One region of the Gilliamella sp. LMG 34359 genome, then DNA from elsewhere that is predicted to be linked to it. Evidence: riboswitches for the same ligand, from Rfam matches in the RefSeq annotation. Region 1 holds a riboswitch; the other holds the start of a gene.
What was found. A riboswitch is a leader RNA that binds a small molecule or an ion and turns the genes downstream of it on or off. The one in region 1 is predicted to bind thiamine pyrophosphate.
Positions count from the first base shown of each region.

Region 2: it holds a riboswitch for thiamine pyrophosphate, as region 1 does, so the genes downstream of both, thiB (thiamine ABC transporter substrate binding subunit) here and thiM (hydroxyethylthiazole kinase) in region 1, are expected to answer to the same signal.

Region 1 is NZ_OZ474906.1:1,283,399-1,293,757, forward strand. Features, by position in the region: gene AC5LXV_RS06040 (contact-dependent growth inhibition system immunity protein) at 1-214, shown strand, start outside; gene AC5LXV_RS06045 (hypothetical protein) at 424-630, shown strand; one part of gene AC5LXV_RS06050 (IS3 family transposase) at 1,235-1,475, shown strand; one part of gene AC5LXV_RS06050 (IS3 family transposase) at 1,475-2,316, shown strand; gene AC5LXV_RS06055 (hypothetical protein) at 2,325-2,609, shown strand; gene AC5LXV_RS06060 (heavy-metal-associated domain-containing protein) at 3,265-3,468, shown strand; gene AC5LXV_RS06065 (hypothetical protein) at 3,748-4,875, opposite strand; gene thiD (bifunctional hydroxymethylpyrimidine kinase/phosphomethylpyrimidine kinase) at 5,016-5,810, opposite strand; gene thiE (thiamine phosphate synthase) at 5,807-6,463, opposite strand; gene thiM (hydroxyethylthiazole kinase) at 6,476-7,261, opposite strand; TPP riboswitch at 7,314-7,415, opposite strand; gene trkA (Trk system potassium transporter TrkA) at 7,467-8,828, opposite strand; gene trpS (tryptophan--tRNA ligase) at 8,944-9,939, opposite strand; gene AC5LXV_RS06095 (phosphoglycolate phosphatase) at 9,963-10,359, opposite strand, start outside.
Region 2 is NZ_OZ474906.1:2,687,870-2,698,228, reverse strand. Features, by position in the region: gene AC5LXV_RS12330 (hypothetical protein) at 1-337, shown strand, start outside; gene AC5LXV_RS12325 (hypothetical protein) at 363-1,529, shown strand; gene AC5LXV_RS12320 (hypothetical protein) at 1,555-2,949, shown strand; gene AC5LXV_RS12315 (hypothetical protein) at 2,961-3,671, shown strand; gene AC5LXV_RS12310 (hypothetical protein) at 3,834-4,193, shown strand; gene AC5LXV_RS12305 (amidohydrolase family protein) at 4,390-5,406, opposite strand; gene AC5LXV_RS12300 (putative quinol monooxygenase) at 5,824-6,117, shown strand; gene argS (arginine--tRNA ligase) at 6,162-7,895, opposite strand; TPP riboswitch at 8,051-8,159, shown strand; gene thiB (thiamine ABC transporter substrate binding subunit) at 8,200-9,198, shown strand; gene thiP (thiamine/thiamine pyrophosphate ABC transporter permease) at 9,223-10,359, shown strand, end outside.

The DNA of each region.
Region 1 (10,359 bases):
AGAAGCTTTATTGTCATATAAAAAAACAGAAACAGCCCAAGAACAACAAGAAATGATAAAAGAAATTCAATCATTGATTGACTCTTCATATAAGGAAAACGAATTACAAAGAATTATATTAGATGATATTGATTGTAATTATTATTACCCGAATGAATGGTCATCAAGCAAAGATTGGCTAGTACATATGCTATTTATTTTAAAAAATTCATAATGATAAATAATATACATCTTGTTATTGGCTAAATAAATTATAAAATTAAGTAATCCTTACCATCTCGTGGGGAACCTCTTTTTATAAGAAACTCAGATAAAGGCGAAAGTATAGCATTCAGGCCCGATTATGATATTGGTTGGGATAATTATTTGAATCGCTTGCCAACACAAAATACTCCTCAGTTGAAATAGTAGAAATATAATAAAATGAAAATTGTAGAAAAAAATGATAATTCTTTATTAGTAGAAATAACGGAAAAAGAGTTTAATTTGATCCGAGAATTAGAATCAGCCGTTCTAATATCTTGTAAAAAAGAAGAAATTCCGACTTTAACTGGTTGGACAAGAGAAGAATTATTAGATTTTGGTAATACGCTTAGTAAACTTGCAAGAGAGAATAATATTAACTTGTAAGTTAAATAATCCCCACTTACATTGAGGATCTTGTTTTTATCTCTTAGCTCATCCTCTCAAGTCGGATAACCAATAGCTTCTTCCCCTAGTAAATTACCAAACTTAGATAATAACTCTCAAGTCGGATAACCAATAGCTTCTGCTATGAATGGATGGTGACTGCTGGCCGATTATAAAGCCTAAGCCTTCCAACCCCCAGTCTTTAATGGTCAGTTGTAGTCTGAGATTTGTTTACCCATTATTTGAGGCTGTAACCGAATTTTAAACTAGGTTTTGTTCATGGTTTTATTGTTCTGGTTTTGGATTGCTAACCCAATAAGTCGATAGACTCTTTGGGGCTGAATGAAGTTTGTCTGGGAATAAAAGGAGTGAAGGCAAAATCCAAATATTTAAGTCAGCTAGAGCAAGGAGGCACATTAAATATTGGTACAGGATTAAATCCGATAGCAGGCGCATATAATATCTCTCCCTCTGCTTATCCAATGACAGCGGGTCCATCCTGGAGATGTCTATAACTTGAGAAAATATAGCTGTAACTATCCCCTAAAATAGTACAGCAAAAAAGTAGAAAATTCTCTATGATAAAAGTAAAGGGGATTTAATTATGAAAAAAATGACTGAACATCAAATAGTAGCTATTTTAAAAGAAGCTGAAGCGGGTATTCCTGTCAAAGAGCTCTGTCGTAAATATGGCATGGGTAATTCAACTTTCTATAAATGGCGGGAAAAATATGGCGGAATGGAAACTTCGGATATCAAACGCTTAAAGGAGCTTGAGGCTGAAAACCGTAAGCTTAAGCAGATGTTTGCCGAACTGAGCTTAAAATCCCAGCTTCAGGAAGAAATTATAAAAAAGCTTTAGTGCCCACAAAAGCACGTAAAACGTGGGCACAGCAACTACAACAAAATCATTCTATTACTATTGCTATGAGTTGTGCCATTGTTGGCTTAAGCCGTTGTGCTTACTATTATCAACCTAAGTTACTGGATGATTCGGTGATTGTTTCGGTGTTGAATGCTATCACAGACCGGCATTTACGCTGGGGCTTTCCTAAATGCTTTAATCGTATCAGAAAGCTCGGCTATAAATGGAATCATAAACGAGTATATCGGGTGTATTGTGAATTAAAGCTTAATCTCAGGGTAAAGCGTAAAAAACGCATTCCTCCACGAACCCCAGAAAGGCTATCAGCACCCAATAAACAAGGTGAATGTTGGTCAATGGATTTTATGAGTGACAGTAGTTGTAATCAACGTCACTTTAGGACATTCAATGTCATCGATGACTTTAATCGTGAGGCGCTAGGCATTGATATTGCTGTAAGCTTACCAGCAGGGAGAGTTACCCGTTACTTAGATAAATTGGCTGAATATCATGGGTATCGATTAAAAATACGAGTCGATAATGGGCCAGAATTTACAGGAAAAACCTTTATAAACTGGGCTAAATCCCATGATATAGCCATTGATTATATCCAGCCCGGTAGTCCTTATCAAAATGGCTATATTGAACGATTTAATCGTACCTATCGTACTGAAGTACTCGATTTATATCTTTTTAACAACTTAGCACAAGCAAGGAGAATAACCGAAGAATGGTTAACGATTTATAATACCGAAAGACCGCATGAGGCATTAAATAACATGACACCGATTGAGTATAAAACACTAAAACAAGCAGCATGATTTTCTACTTGAATCTTGTACTAGGTTTGGGGTATTTACATAATTTTGTTGTATTATTAGATTATTTTGATCCTATTTTTATGGGAAATAAAGAATTAGCAGCAAATAATATTTTTCTATTGGATAATGTCGGGTATATAAAATGGAAAGTTCATACAGAAATTTTAGTATCAGGTGGCTTTGTTAATATTCTTATTAAAGAAAATAAATTAAAAGCGATTAGTTGGGATACGGGTTTATATGAATTGGATATTGAAACCGGACTAGCTACTCCTGAAATGCTTTTAAGGTAAGCGTTTATTACAATTTTGGCTGCTACTATTTCTAACGTAGAATTGGACTAATTACTTATCAATCATGTAATCTAATTGGCAATTTCGAAAATTAGTTTGTCTTCTTTAGCGATAATATTGACCACGTAGCCAGAGTTTAAATCAAATTGTTCTAACTAGCACTCTTTAATGGTGAATATATTAATCGAGTTCGAATTAACCTGATTTGATCACTCTATTAGTGATGTACAAGAAGAATCATTTAAACAATACGCTAAAAAAGTTAAAGATAAGTCATCTAAATTAACTCTGGCTATCAGATTGAAATTATCCAATAAATAACCTTTAGTTAGCGCTTTATAACCAGAGGAGAGCTTGTTGATTATTGATTGGAAATAATTCTCCTACTCAATAATCAGCTTGTTTTGCTCATTTTAAACCGTTACGAAAAAGCTGGAAAAAAGCCAATCTCGTTCAGTCAATTACCGGTAAGTCTAATGTAGACCCTGTTACTAAGCTTAGGGTGGAGGACAATGACATGATGATTTTCTATTTTTTTTGTCGGTTTATTGGCGTAATATAAATACTTTACTTAGCAAGCAATTTTAATTAGGGGGATACCCTAATTTTGCGGCATAACCATCTGAAATTATTTAATAACCAAAAGGGGTTAACGATGAAATTAATAGTTGATAATATGAGTTGCCAACATTGTGTTAAAACCATCACTAAAGCAATTAATGATATTGATCCTAAAGCGAAAGTTACTGTTGATTTGACCAAGCGTGAGGTTGATATTGAAGGTGGTACTATTTCGCAAGAAGCAGCTATTGCCGCAATCAATGAAGCCGGATTTGAGTTTGTAGGTATTGCATATTAAAGACATTTAGCATCACTAAACGTTAGGCGATTATAATGATCGCCTAACTATTAGATGATGCTCACAACCAATAAATTGGCTATATTAAACAGGATATTAAACGGTTTTTCATATACTTCATCGATTTGGATTGTTGATGAAGTATAAATGAGTCTTTAGTTAATATAGCGTTCAGCTAAAACACCACTGCTTATTACTCTCAATATTAATAATATTGCAAGGCGATTTGCTATTTAGTAATGTTTATAAAAATAATTTAATGTTATATTTTATAACTAATTAATCAAAATCTTTATCTAGTTCGTTTTCTTTAATACAAAAATTTTTTTCTTTCTGTGAACATTGACGAGAAATTTTAAAAGCTTGTCCTTCAACACCTCTAAAAGACTCATATTCTTTATAAGTACAGGTTGAATTCGTTAAAGTATAGTTACTGCTTTCTGCTTTGAAACGATAAGTTTCATTTAAAATAACTGCGGAATAGTTATTAATTTCACAAATTTTTTTCCTTTTTGCTATTTTTTTATTGGAATCAAAATCGATATAACGACCATCTAAATTGAGATAAATGAACTTATTTTTCTTCTTATCATAAGAATAGTAACGATAAATGATGGGGGCATCTTCCATATCATCAACTGCTCTGGCTATGTAAAAATCATTATAATTACCATCAAAATTATAGTCGATTTCTATTCCATTATGGTCAAAATAATCTGGAGCAAACCGATAGCTATCATCAATATGGTTAACCGCACCTATTGAATATTCCCCCAAAAAGTCAAATCCTTTTAAATTATTGATAGTTTGAAATAATTGGCCACTTTTCTTACTATAAATATTTAAACCTGTTGGTTTCAATCCTTGACCTTTTTTATAGGAAAGTATCATTTTAAAATAAAAATCATCTGTCGATCTTTTTTGTAATAACTCTATATTGTTAATTTCTTCATTCTTAATAGGAAAAGAGATATACCCATCATCATAAAAATCTAAATCGACATCATATTTATCAATATTTGCTTTAAAATAGTCAGAGTCAATTTCTGATACTGACCAGTCGATTCCTTGCAAATTAGTGATAGTTTGAAGTAATTGACCACTTTTTTTACTATAAATATTTATACCAGTTGGTTTCAATCCTTGACCTTTTTTATAGGAAAATATCATTTTAAAGTAAAAATCAACTGTCGCTCTTTTTTGTAATAACTCTATATTGTTAATTTCTTCATTTTCAATAAGAAGATCGAGATCACCGCCATCTTTAAAATTTAATTCGACATCATATTTATCGATATTTGCCTTAAGACCATCTAAATCAATTGCTAATACCAAGCATGGGAAAAGCAAAACAACAGAGATAAGATATTTTATATAAACCATATTATTATAAACTTTTAATTCCATTTAATATTTCTTCAATGTCTATCAAAGTATAAATTAATTCCTCTCAAAAATTAATTTAAAATTGTTTAAAAATACATTATCTCATTTAAAAAACAACTTAATTAGTAATTTATTTAATTACTAAAATTGAACATTTGTAGTTACCACCATTGATAAAAATGGTGAGTAGGTCCAATTCCTTTACCAACTTTCAAACTATCCGCATGCTCAATAGCGCCTTGTAGGTAGTTTTTGGCTTGTTTTACCGCTTCTTCTAGATTATGTTTCGGTAACAATGCAGCAATTGCTGCCGATAACGTGCAACCTGTACCATGGGTATTTTTAGTGGCGATTCTCGCTGAAGTCATTCTGATAATTTTATTGTCAGTGATTAGATAATCAGGACTTTCTTGGCTTGGCAAATGTCCGCCTTTCATTAATACTGCCTGACAGCCTAATTTGAGTAACTTATAACCCTGTCGTTGCATTTCATCTTCGTTTTTAGCCTCCTGACAATCAAGCAAAGCAGCAGCTTCAGGAAGGTTAGGGGTTATGATGGTAGCTAATGGTAATAACCGATCTCGAATAGCAGAAATGGCATCTGCTTTTAGTAATGGATGGCCACCTTTAGCAATCATTACGGTATCAAGCACAATATTGGCAATAGGATTAGCGTTTAATAGGTGAGCAACCGAGCTGACAATCTCTTTATTCATCAACATGCCAATTTTCACGCTATCAATATGGATATCTTGATAAAGGGTATTAAATTGTGCTTCGACAAAGTCAGGTGGAACGGCGTGCACGCCATTAACACCCTGGGTACTTTGCGCGGTTAATGCGGTAATTACCGACATACCATAAGCGCCAAGTGCCGAAAATGCTTTTAGATCCGCTTGAATACCGGCCCCACCACTAGGATCACTACCGGCTATAGTTAATGCAACTGTTGTCATACTCCTATTTCCTCTTTTGCTTGTCTTATTTTTTTAATTAGGTCAGATGTAGCCTTAGCAATATCGGCTTGACCACAAATTGCCGAAACTACCGCAATACCTTCAATACCTGTTTGTACCACTTCGGTTAAATTATTTACTCCTATGCCACCAATAGCTACTGCCGGGCATTGTTTGGTGCTAACCAGTTCAGTCAATTGGTCAATACCTGTTGCTGTTGCGGCATCTTTTTTGGTGGTGGTTGGAAAGATTGGGCCAATGCCCAGATAATCGACCAATTGCCAAGGAACACTCTCCAGTTGTACTAGATTAGAAACCGAAAGTCCTAACCACTTATCATTACCAATTAAGCGGCGGGTCACTTCGACCGGTAGATCACTTTGTCCAACATGAACACCATCGGCATCAATGGCTAAAGCAATATCGACATGATCATTAATCAATAATGGCACTGGGGTATTGCTTAATACCTCTTTTAACGCTAGGGCGGCGTGATACCAATTTTTACCTGAGTAATCTTGTTCTGAGCGTAATTGCACCGCGGTAACACCATTTTCGACAGCAATTTTTGTGGTATTAACCATGCCATTTATGCCTCCACATAATAGCGGATCAAGCACTAAGTAGAGGGTTAAATCCAGTTGCTTTTTCATCAAATATCCTTATTAGTGATTTTGCTTAAATAGCGAAAGTTGGTCAATTATTGCCATAGCAAAAGTGCCTAGACCTGACTGTTTGTTAGCAAGTTCACCGGCTTTCTTCATCATAAAACAAGCAGAGGCGGTTGCGGCTAAACGATCTTTACTAGCGGCGATAAATGCGGCCACCATTGCTGATAATGAGCAACCTGTACCAGTTACTCGGGTTAGGGCGATATCCCCCCCAACAATGCTATAAATTTGTTTGCCATCTGTGACATAATCAATCTCGCCGGTTATAGCTACAATGGTTCGATATTTTTCGGCTAATAGTTTTGCCGCGTTTAATGCCGAATCGGTAGAATCAAGCCCATCAGGTCCTTTAGAGGATGATTGTTGACCACTTAAGGCTAGAATTTCGGAAGCATTTCCACGAATAACTGAGGGTGAAAAGGTTAAAAGTTGTTGGGCAATGTCAGTGCGGTATTTCAGAGCCGAACCAACTGCGACCGGATCAAGTACCCAAGGGGTTTGTGTTTGTTTTGCTTTCGCGGCAGCTAATAACATGCTTTTGGCACTTTGGCTATCTATCGTACCAATATTAATTAATAAACTACTAGCAACGGCAACAAAGTCTTCAACTTCCTGTTCGGCAACCACCATCGCCGGCGAAGCGCCAATCGCCAATAGAACATTAGCGGTAAAATTCTGAACCACATCATTAGTAATGCAATGGATTAATGGCCGTTGTAGGCGAACTTGCTCAATAAAGGGGATGGCATCATGGCTTGGGAATAATTTAATGGCCGACATATTCTATCCTTATCTAATTAGTAATGTTAAGGGAAGAATATGTCAAAACGAGCAATTAAGACTAAGACTTCCCTACGCTGGTATGATCCAGATCAGGTTCAACGGGTAAAATCTCAGTTTTTTGCAATAACAAAAAACACCCCGAGTCAAAAACCAATTTGTAAAAAACGCTCTTATTATGAACTGAGTTTATAATTTAAACAAGCTATTGTAATAATCTTTCTATATCACTAATGGCTCGTCTATCAGCTAAGAAAATGATTAAGTGATCGCCATTTTCAATCATCAAATCGGTGTTAACAATAATCACATCTTCGCCACGCACCACCGCACCAATAGTCGCACCTGAAGGTAATTTTAGACTGTTGATATTTTTACCCACTAATTTTGAATTTTCTGCCTCACCATTGGCAACCACTTCGACAATTTCTGATTCACCCTGACGTAGTGAGACCACTTTAACCACACCGGTTTGTCTAACATGACTTAATAGCTCTGAAATAGTGGCATGTTGTGGTGAGATTGCGATATCAATCACACTATCGTTGATCAACTCTAAATAGGCTTGGCGTTGAATAAGCACGATGACTTTTTTCGCCCCCATTCTTTTTGCCAACATGGATGACATAATATTGGCTTCATCATCACTGGTGACTGCCACAAACAGATCGGTGAGTTCGACTTGCTCTTGCGATAATAACTCTTGGTCTGATGATTCACCATGTAATACCGTTGTATTAATAAGTTGCTCAGCAATTGATTCGGCTTTTTCAGCATTGCGTTCGATTAATTTAACTTGATAATCGTTTTCTAAACGCTTAGCTAAGGCGACAGCTATGCCTCCGCCACCACTAATGATGATGCGCTTATAAGGTTTTTCTAACCGTTGTAGTTCACTGGTTACAGCTTTAATATTGAGAGGAGGAGTAATAAAATAGACCATATCCCCAGCTTCAATTAAAGTTGAACCAATCGGTCGAATAAAGCGGTTTTGACGATAAATTGCTACCACCCGCGCTTCTACATGTGGTAAATGCTCTTTCAGTTCCGACAGTTCACTTCCAACTAAGGCGCCACCATAATAAGCGGTTACAGCCACTAAACAGACTCGATTATCATAAAACGAAGCAAACTGGAGTGCGCCAGGATATTGTACTAATTGGCTAATATGATTGGTGATTAAGTTTTCGGGAGCGATAATATGGTCAATATTGATACAATCTTTATTAAAAAATGGGTATTTTTCATCGTTATATTCAGGGGCACGGATTCGGGCGACTTTTTGTGGAATGTTGAACATTACATGACCAATCTGACAAGCCATCATATTTACTTCATCAGAGTTAGTCACAGCAACTAACATATCGGCTGATTCAGCTCCTGCGCTCTCTAACACTTGCGGATAAGACGATTTGCCACAGATGACTCGGAGATCAAAACGTTCTTGCAAAGATTGCAATTTATCATGATCTTCATCAACGACTGTTACATCATTCTGTTTTTCAGTTACTAGATATTCAGCAAGTGCACTACCGGTTTGGCCGGCACCAAGAATAATAATTTTCATAACTAACCTATTATAATCAAAAAGGCTTTAATATGATTTATTGTCAAAAATGTGACTGTAATTATCAATTAAAGCCGATCGATATTATTTCGTATAATGGCAATCTTATTTGGGATTATACAAAACCGATTGCGTCATAAACTTTCTTCAATGTTGGCTCTGCTTTAGCGCGAGCTTTTTGTGCACCTTCTTGCATAATTGAAAGAAGATAATTTTCATCATCACGATATTGATGATATTTTGCTTGTAAACCAGTTAACATATCAATCACTTGAGTTGCCACCTCGGTTTTTAGATGACCATACATTTTACCTTCAAACTCTTTTTCAAGTTCAGCAATTGGCTTGCCGGTGATGCCCGTTAAGATATCTAATAAATTCGATACACCCGCTTTATTTTTTAAATCATAACGCACAACTGGTGGCTCATCTGAATCGGTCATCGCTCGTTTAATCTTCTTCTCAACATCTTTTGGATTCTCAAGTAACCCTATAACATTGTTACGGTTCTCATCAGATTTAGACATTTTTTTGCTTGGATCTTGTAATGACATTACCCGAGCACCAACTTTGGCAATAAACGGTTCAGGAACGGTAAATATATCCCCATAAAGCGCATTGAAGCGCATAGCAATATCACGCGATAGCTCAAGATGTTGTTTCTGATCATCACCAACAGGAACTAAATTAGCTTGATATAACAAAATATCAGCCGCCATCAACACCGGATAATCAAACAGTCCAGCGTTTATATTTTCAGAATGACGAGATGACTTATCTTTAAATTGCGTCATACGGCTCAATTCACCAAAATAGGTATAGCAGTTTAACGCCCAACCTAATTCAGCGTGAGCTGGTACTTGTGACTGAACAAAAATAGTACTTTTTTGTGGATCGATACCACACGCCAAATAAAGTGCTAGTGTATCAAGCGTCGCTTTACGCAACTTATTGGGATCTTGACGGACTGTGATCGCATGTTGATTGACGATACAATAAACGCAATCATATTCATTTTGTAAAGACACCCAATTCTTTAAAGCACCTAAGTAGTTGCCTAATGTTAGTTCTCCTGATGGCTGAGCGCCACTAAATACAATTGGTTTACTCATAATTTATTCCTAACTTATACTCATTATTTTTTTGCATCAGCTTTTGGCTGAGGTAACAGGGTTAATATTTCTTTAAAATCGTCAAATAAAAAATCTGGTTCGCTAGTTGCAATTGAGATCCCATAGTTATAACCATAGCTTAACGCCACAGTTGGGCAATGGGCATTTTTAGCAGCAGTGATATCATTCTTTGAATCCCCAACAAATAGCAACTGATCGCTAAATAATCCAAACGTCGCCATAACTTGATAAAGTGGGGCAGGGTGTGGTTTTAACTTAATCACATCACCACCACCAAGGACCAATGAAAAATAGTCTTTAATACCTAATGACGTCAATAGTGCCGGTAAAAATTGCGCTGGCTTATTGGTTACTAAAGCTAAAGGGTAATGATTTTCATAAAGAGTTTTTAAGGTCTGT
Region 2 (10,359 bases), 1.4 Mb from region 1:
TATTGAAGCAAAAGATAAAAACGGTAATACAACTCAAATCAAAACTTACAAAGATCAACGATATAACTTACAAACAGTAACTCATAGTAACAAATTAACCTTAACGGCTAGCATTGAGGTTCACGGTATCTATAGTTATAGCAAATCATTTAAAATTCAAGAATCCTCAGTTAAACATGACTATATTTATAGTGGTAATGTACCTACCAGATTTCATAATCACAGTGATGGTCGCTTAAAATCGAAAGATGATTTATACACTCAAGCCAAAAGAGATTTATTATCCGAGCTAAACTCAAGATTAGACGATATTGCCAAAGATCTTTCGTACCTTTAATGGACAATTTTTAATAAGGAAAAATATGATGAGAATTATTACTACTTTTTTAATGATGTTTTTATTAATTGGTTGTACACATCAACGGACATATCGAGATGTTTATGCGGAAAGAAATTATCTTGAAAGTATCAATTTGTTAGCTACTACAATAGAAGGAAAAAGTGAAGCAAACTTTAAGAAAACTGATGCCGCACAGCTGCGTCAGTTAGTGACTGATGTAATGAACAAATATGAAGATGAATTAGCCAGCACCAATAACACAGATTATAAAAAGCGCATTGAAATCTATCAAAAACTGTTAGAGATGAACAAGCGTTTAAGTAATCGTTTTTACAGTGCGGAATTAGTGAACTTTTTCGATAAATATCCTGATGAAAGTTTGAGGCAAAACATTGCTAAAGATTTCTATGACCAAGGGGTAAATTTCGAAACCCAAAACGACTATAAAGCTGCAGCTGAGGCATTTAGTCAAGCATCATCAATATATCAACCACTAAGTAAATATAAAGACAGTGATAAACGCGCTTATGATAATGCTAAAAAACACGCTACTTTAATGGCCGAAGAGGCTTATCAGCAAGCAAAAATGCTTTCGAAAAACGCAACCCTACGCCTAGAATATCGTCAAGTCGCCAAATATTATGAGCAAGCCGTAGATGCTTATCGTCATTATGGACATTATAAAGATGCGGCTTCTTTAGCTAACACTTATAAACGCAAAGGAATAATAAAAGTTTATGGCTATGGTTCTGAATACTTTTCTGACATAAAATTGGCTCTAAATAAAGATTATATCACTTTTGTTACTTCTCCTATTGACGCTGATCTCAAAATTAAAATAACTTCTGATAAAGAATATAAAGTAACAAACACACAGATTGACATGCCAAACACCCGAAAAGTATTTGATAAATACATAGAACATATCGATGCTCAAGGGAATAGCATTCAAATCCCAACGTTAAAAGATGAAACTTACTATACGAAATTGGATACTACTAACAATATTTTAAGCCTAAAGACTGTAGTAATGATGAAAGGACTTATTGACTTTTCTGACACTATGTATGCAATAACTTCAAGCTATTATGAAAATGATGATGATTTACTACCAGTAGCAAAAAGAGAACAGATCACTAAATTAAGATCATTGCTAGAAAGTATTGCTCAAAAACTTTCTTCCCTTTAATGGACAATTTTTAATAAGGAAAAACATGATGAGAATTATTATTGCCGGTTTATTAATGTTTTTATTAGTGAGTTGTACTTACGAACGCACATCTCAAGATGCTTATGCTGAGGGAAACTATGTTGAAAGCATCAATCTATTAGCGGCAAAAATAGAGGAAAAAAGTGAAGAAAACTTTAAGCAAACTGATGCCGAAAAACTCAGTAAGTTAGTAACTGATGTGATGAACAAATATGAGGATGAATTAACTAGCACCAATAAGATTGATTATAAAAAACGCATTGATGTTTATGAAAAGTTATTAGAGATTAACCAACGCTTAAGTAACCGTTTTTACAGTGCTGAATTGGTGTTCTTTTTTGATAAATATTCTGATGAAGACTTGAGGCAAATCATTGCTAAAGATTTCTATGACTATGGTAATTCAATCACTGGTACTGATTCTGACAGTTATCATACAAAAGCTGAGTTATATAAAAGTGGTTTGTCTTACTACAGTTATAAAAATATTGCTACTTTATATAAAAATGCTAATACCAAATATATGCAGATTGCCGCTAAAGATTTCTATGATCAAGGTAGAAATTTCGAAAAACAGAAAGATTATAACGCTGCGTCTGAGGCATTTAGTCAAGCATCATCAGTATATCAACCACTAGGTAAATATAAAGACAGTGATAAACGCGCTTATGATAATGCTAAAAAACACGCTACTTTAATGGCCGAAGAGGCTTATCAAACAGCTAAAAAACTGGCAAAAGGCGCTGACAGCCGCTCAACTTTTCGTTCAGTTGGCGAATATTATTGGCAAGCCGCAGACGTATATAGTCGTTTTGGACGTTATAAAGATGCAGCTTCTTTAGCTGAAAAGTATCATAATAAAGGTTTAATATCGGTTTATTTTCATTCTGACGATCTCTGTTCTGATGTAGGCTCAGCTTTTTCTGCTGATTATCTCTACTTTGTCAGTTCTTTATCTAGTGCAGATGTCATAATTAGTGTGACTTGTAATAGCCGTTATTACTCCCCTCAACAATCGTATAACATGGAAATAAAACGCGAAAAAGTATTTGATAAATATGTAGAACAGACCGATGATCAAGGGCATACAACTCAGGTCGAAACTTTTAAAGAAGTGTCTTACAACGAGTCAACCAGAACTTATCGCAATAGCTTAACATTATCGACTGAAGTAAGCGTTAGAGGACTTATTAGTTCAAGTAGCTCATTTACTATAGAAAAATCTTCAGAAAAATATGAGGTTAATTATTGGGGTGGAGATGTACCTTCACATGTACATGACTATAACGAAGGTGTTTTAGAATCTCCAGATGAATTAGAACAAAGAGCTAAAAGCGAACAAAGCAGTCAATTAAGATCAATAATTGAAAGTATTGTTAAAGATCTTTCATACCTATAAAGGACAACTTTATGAAAATTAAAAAATTAATGAAAATTATTTTGGCCTCTTTATCAATATTTCTATTAGTTGCTTGTGCCCACCAACGCACATATCAAGATGCTTATGAAGAAGGAAACTTTCTGCAAAGCATCAATCTATTAGCGGGAACAATAGAAGAAAAGAGTGAAGGAAATTTTAAGCAAACTGATGTAGAAAAACTGCATGAGTTAGTGGCTGAAATGATGAATAAATATGAGACTGAATTAGCGAATACCATTAAATCTGATTATGAAAACCGCATTGAAATCTATCAAAAATTATTAGAGATGTCCCTGCGTTTGACTAATCATTATTATAGTCCGCAATTAGCCTTCTTTTTGGATAAATATTCAAGTGAAGGTTTAAAACAAAAATTAGCTAATATTTATATTGAACAAGCAAACGCTATCCTCGCTATATATCCTGGAGATTATGAGAAAAGAGCAATTTTATATAAAAAATCATTAGATTGGTATTATGATAAAGATATCGAAAAAGCTTATATTTACTCTGATACTAGATACCGGCAACTTGAGGCAGAAGTATTATACAAACTTGCCAAACAACAAATACAATTAGGAGATTATAGTACAGCGGTAACTTGTTTTAGAACGATTATCGATATTTATAAGCCTTTAGGTCATTACAAAGACACTAAAGAATTAACTAATTACTATGAAAAAAAAATGATCAAACGTTAAGCTTATAATTGATATTCACAAGGTGAAAATACAGCTAAAGATGCGATACGACATTATTAATATCGACAGGCAGCAACAAATATTTATGCAAAGTATGGTAATTATCGAGATTCGCAACAAAAAGCAATAAGTTATGCTGACCAAGGTAAAATAAGACTATAGGTGACAGGTAATACAAATTCATTTTCTAATTTTGTTGAAGATTATTTCAAAAATGATGATGCTATTATGTTAGTTAACAACAGCAGAAATAGTGACATTACTATTAATCTTAGCGAAGATGAGCGATATTCGGATGATGGTGGTTCAGTAACAAATGACACTAAAAAGAATGGTGAAAAAGAATATAATTTACAAACTGGAACATTGGTAAATAATTATAGTTTAAACCTTAGCGTATATCTTTTTGAATTAAACGGTTATTCTGAGAGATTTTCAGCTGAAAAAAGTTCAAGACAAGTTAAGTATACCTATACTGGTGATAAACCTAGTTACGAATTTGATAGTACAGACGGTAATTAATATTCTCGTAGTGAATTAAGACAACAAGCAGAGGATGATATAAAATCAAGTTTTAGCAATTACCTTTCTAGGCTTTCTTCAGCAATTCATCAATTATAAATAACAATCAATAAATATAATCCCACTCAGTTATTCTCTAGGTGGGATTTTTATTTTTAAAGATGACTAAATCTCAGTTAAATTTTTAATCAAACAATTATTCAATGCCTAATACCATTCGCCCATTTTTGGTGGCAACATTTACCACATTATCTAAATCTGTATAACGACAGCCAGTGACTAATAATTTAAGCTCTTCCCACATATTACCGGTTGAAAAAGGTAACATATAATCACTGACGTTATCAGTCCCAATTGCCACCGGTATCCCGGCGGCAGCAAGTTCATCGACTGGCGTTAATGAATTGCGGGTTGGGCCATGTTCTTCACGGCGTGGGCTATCAATCCAAGCAAATGGGCAAGCAATTACCATCATTTTAGCTTCTTTCATTTTTTGGTAGAGTTTTTGACGATATTGCAAACTATGAGCAGTAATTGAAATACTATGAATGGCCACCACGCGACCATGCATATTATGCTCAATGGTTTTATCAGTTAATTGTTCGGTTTCGATCTCATCCGATGAATTAAATTGGTCAACATGCACATGCACCATCTTGCCTAATGATTTACCGGTCTGCATTAACACATCTAAATGTTTAAGTCCCATTCCTTCACCATGATCGCGCTCATCACGACGAGGTAAACCACCGATAATATCGACTAAATCAGCGCCTTTATCAAACCAATAACGTGCTTCTTTATCAATTACCCCTTTGAGGGTTTGGTTGACTAATTTAATGATAATGTCACTTTTATAGGTCTCACGCGCTCGCAACGCTCCTCGAATTGCGCGCTCTTCAGCAATCGGGTCGATATCGACAAACGACCCCATGGCAGTTACACCTTGTTCAATCATACGCTCAACCGCCATGCTAAAATGCCGGTAATAATCATCTTCGGTCATTGCCGCTTTGACTTTATCCAGCGTATCCCATTTTTCAATCAGAGTTTGTTTTTGATAGACATCAAAACTATCGACAGTGATTGTAAAAGCACGATCAGCATGCATATGTGAATTAACCCAACCACCATTTTGCTTAATTTTATTCATCAAATATGCTTTTAAACTTTGGTCTCGACTGGTTGATAACATTGTTTTATTATCGGTCATAATGTGCCTCTACAATTCAGTTACTATTAAGATTTAAATCGACAAAAAAAATCCTCCAAAAAGGAGGATCAAAATGACTTACACGGGTTATTGTTTGCGATGACTAAATTATTATTTTTCATAGAATATTTATTGCTAGGTTCTAATAAGTTGTCGAGAATTCTAATGTTTTTATTGATAAGATCAAGTACTTTAATTTTAAAAATATCTAAATAAATGAAATGGTTAAAGTATTATTTTTGAGATTATTTAACAGCAAAATAGTTTTTTGCGCTCAGCGATGGGCAATTATTAAATTTTACCACTCTAACTTATTATTTAATACTAAGTATCGTGGTCGAAAAAATGAGATTAGCATAAAAACGATTTATTAATTATAGTGTGAATCATAAATTAATTTGTTCTAAAGGAAAATATATGACACCACTCAATATTATAGCCACAATTACGGTTAAACCAGAATTTCAAGAGGCATTTACCCCTATTTTTAAACGATTAGTTACTGGTAGTCGAGCTGAAGCAGGTTGCTTGCGTTATGAGCTTAATCAAAGTATTGAAAATCCGAATGTTTATATTGTAGTAGAAAGGTGGCAATCACAGCAGGCGATCGACTTACACAATACCACTGCGCATTTTGTTGAATTCGCCAATTTTGCAAAGGATCATGTTGATGGATTATCGATTTCAGTCGTTAAACAGGTCGACATCTAATAGGTAAAATCACCGACACTCAAAAGTGTCGGTGGCTTATCATATTACATCTTATCAACCGTTTTGATACCCAGCATATCCAAACCGGTCTTAAGCGTTTTCGCGGTTAAAGAGGCCAGTTTTAAACGGCTCAGTTTCAACTCTTCATTTTCAGCCGCTAAAATAGGGCAGTGCTCATAGAAACTGGAGAATAGAGTCGCTATATCATACAAATAAGCACAAAGCACATGTGGAGTTCCCTCTGCGGCGACGTTGGAAATCGTTTCATCAAATTGAATTAATCGAATGGCTAAGGCACGCTCTTTGTCGGTACTTAAATTGATATTACCTGTTAAGCTATTTTCACTGATATTAGATTTTCTAAATACCGAAAGTACACGAGTATAAGCATATTGCAAATAAGGCGCGGTATTGCCTTCAAATGACAACATATTATCCCAATCAAATACATAATCGGTGGTACGATTTTTCGATAGATCAGCATATTTCACGGCACCAATTGCCACCGCATCAACCACTTGAGCCAGTTCCGCTGTAGAAAGCTCAGGATTCTTACTTTTAATTAAGGCTTCTGCACGTTCAGTTGCCTCATCAAGTAGATCATTTAATTTAACGGTATCACCGGAACGAGTTTTAAACGGTTTGCCATCTTTACCAAGCATCATACCAAACATATGGTGTTCTAGTTTCAACGATTCTGGAACATATTTAGCTTTATGGACAATCGTCCAAACTTGTTCTAAATGTTGATGTTGACGAGAATCAGTATAATAAAGAATACGATCAGCGTGTAACGTTTCATAACGGTATTTAGCACAAGCGATATCGGTTGTTGCATATAGGTAGCCACCATCACGTTTTTGGATGATAACGCCCATCGGTTCGCCTTCTTTATTTTTATACTCATCTAAAAATACCACAATGGCGCCTTCACTCTCAACGGCTAATTTTTTCTGTTTTAAATCGGCAACAATACCCGGTAGCATACTGTTATAAATGCTTTCGCCCATGGTATCTTCAACTGTTAATGTTACATTTAATCGTTTATAAGTTGCGATGTTTTGTGTCATGGTAATATCAACAAGCTTACGCCACATATCACGACAATACTCATCGCCACCTTGGAGTTTAACTACATAATTTCGTGCTTTTTCAGCAAAGACTTCATCTTCATCATAATGTTTTTTAGCAGCACGATAGAAAGATTCTAAATCCGACAGTTGCATATCGTTGGCATGTTCATTTTGCATCTTTTCCAGATAAGCAATCAACATACCAAATTGAGTACCCCAATCACCAACATGGTTAGCTCGAATAACATTGTGACCTAAGAAAGATAATACCCGCACACTGGCATCACCAATAATGGTTGAGCGTAAATGACCAACGTGCATCTCTTTGGCAACGTTTGGTGCAGAGTAATCAACCACAATGGTTTGCGGTTTGGCTGGTAAGGTAATATTCAGTTTATCACTACTTAAAGCCAATTCGTTCTGATCGGCAATCCAACTATCTTTTAAAAAGATATTAATAAAACCGGGACCTGCAATTTCCACTTTATCGGCAATATCATCAATATCAAGATGTTGCAAAACCTTCTCTGCCAATGCTCGTGGTGGCATAGCCAATTTTTTAGCGGTAGACATGATACCATTAGCTTGATAGTCACCAAATTGAACTTTAGCTGATTGCTTGATTAAAGCATCACAATTTTTATCGGCACCTGCCATAATCATTGCTTGGGAAACTCGTTGCGTTAGTAATTGTTGAATATTCACACTATACCTAATCGATAAGAAATAAATGAGGCATATAATACCGACAAACGTAACAATTGTCACTGATTGGCTGATATCTAACATCTATTGCGCAATTATCTGGCTATCGACAAAACGCTTGTTTACAATTCTACTTGCTCACACTAAACTATTTATTGTTCTCAACGGGGTGCCCTGGAGGGCTGAGAGTGTCAGAGTGACTGACATAACTCGTCGAACCTGAACTGGATAATGCCAGCGGAGGGATTTGAGTTAATATATCTGCTCAAACCTTTTGTCTTTTACTAATTACTTTGGAGGCAAAATGTTTCGTAAAAACTTTTTACTATCTGTTATTTTTTCCTTATCACTGTTTAGCCAATTAGCCAATGCTGAACTTCCTACCTTAACCGTATATAGCTATAACTCATTTATGTCACAATGGGGGCCGGGTGAGGTGATAAAAAAAGGGTTTGAAGCGCAGTGCAACTGCCAGCTTGATGTTGTCACTTTAGGTGATGGGGTTTCGGTTTTAAATCGTATTCGCCTTGAAGGTGATAAAACTAATGCTGATGTTATTTTAGGACTTGATAATAACTTGTTAGAACAGGCAAAACAAGCCAATCTGCTTATTCCACATCAAATCGCTAAACCGGACAATCTTAATACCAATTGGTGGGACGATAGCTTTATGCCTTATGATTTTGGGTATTTTGCTTTTATCTACAATATAGACAAAGTCAAAAATCCACCTCACTCTTTACATGAACTGGTCGACAATAAAGCGGGTTGGAAGATCATCTATCAAGATCCAAGAACTAGCACGCCAGGACTCGGTTTACTCTTTTGGATGAAAAAAGTGTATGGTGACAATGCAGCAAATGCATGGCAACAAGTGGCTAAAAACACCGTAACTGTTACTAAAGGTTGGAGTGAAGCTTATGGCATGTTCTTAAAAGGTGAGGCCGATTTGGTACTCAGCTATAATACCTCTCCGGTGGCGCATATCATGAACGAAAATGATCGCCATTATCAAGCGGCTATTTTTGATGAAGGACATTATCGTCAAGTAGAGGTGGCAGGTATCATAAAATATAGTCAAGAGGTCGACTTAGCTCGACAATTTTTACGCTATTTACTCACGCCAGAAGTGCAACGCCAATTTGCTGAAAAAAATGTGATGTATCCAATTATTAAAACCGATATCCCTAATGCCTTTGCACAAATTAATTCGGTAAATAGATCGCTAGAATTTAAACCAGAAGAGATCGAAAAACATCAGAAAGCTTGGATTCGAGAGTGGCAATCGGCAATTAGTAAATAGTTTTGCCTTAGAACTGTACTACCAATGTTAAAATTTAAATCGTTACTACCGGGAATCAGTGCTGCTAGCTTAATTCTTATTATATTAGGCTCAGCACTCATTGCTATCTGGCGATTTGCCTTACAATCAGGTAATGTAGCGATCTATCTAGATAGCTATGTACTGCATATCGTTTGGATCACCTTTTATCAAGCTTTATTATCGACAATACTTTCGCTTACATCGGCAATCCTAATGGCTAAAGCTCTCTCCTTAATTGAGTTTAAAGGTAAACGATTATTGATAAAGTTAATGCCAGTTACCTTTATTCTGCCGGCCTTAGTGGTGGTGACAGGATTATTATCGGTGTACGGTCAACAAGGGGTACTGGCTTACTTGTGCCAACTACTGCATATACCATTCTCATTTTCAATTTATGGATTAAAAGGAATTTTATTGGCGCATGTTTTTTTAAATTTTCCTTACGCATGCGCGCTATTTTATCAAACGTTAAACAGTGTTCCTATTGAACAAAGACAGCTCGCTGCACAACTTAACTTTTCAACCTTTACCTTTTTTAAATTACTCGAGTGGCCTTTACTTCGTAGACAAATATTGCCTATGGCGGCACTTATTTTTATGCTCTGCTTTTCGAGTTTTGCCATTGTCCTCGCTCTTGGCGGAGGCCCTAAATATACCACGTTAGAAGTGGCTATCTATCAAGCAGTGCGTGACTTTGACCTATTACAAGCAGCATTGCTTGCTTGTGTGCAGTTGCTTTGCTGTGTGGCGTTTATCGGTTTAATGCAAAAAATCAACAAAACTGGAACAAAATTTACTGTCACATTTAGTGACACAAACTATCGATTACCGACAGCCAATTGGCTAAAAGTTATCAGTATGTTTGTTATCATCAGCGGTGGACTATTTATCTTTTTACCAATGCTCACCATATTGATTCAAGGTATCTTTTTTTTCCGAATTTCATTGTTAACATTCATGTTACTACAAGCGTTACTGTTTTCAATCGTTATCGCTTTTGGCTCTGCCATGATTGCGATGTTACTTGGTTTGTTGTTGCTGTGGACAAATAGTCGACTGTTAATCAATCAGCAGCGTCAAATAAGCAATCGATTGATGCTGATAGCCTCACTTATCTTAGCCATACCGAGCATGGTATTG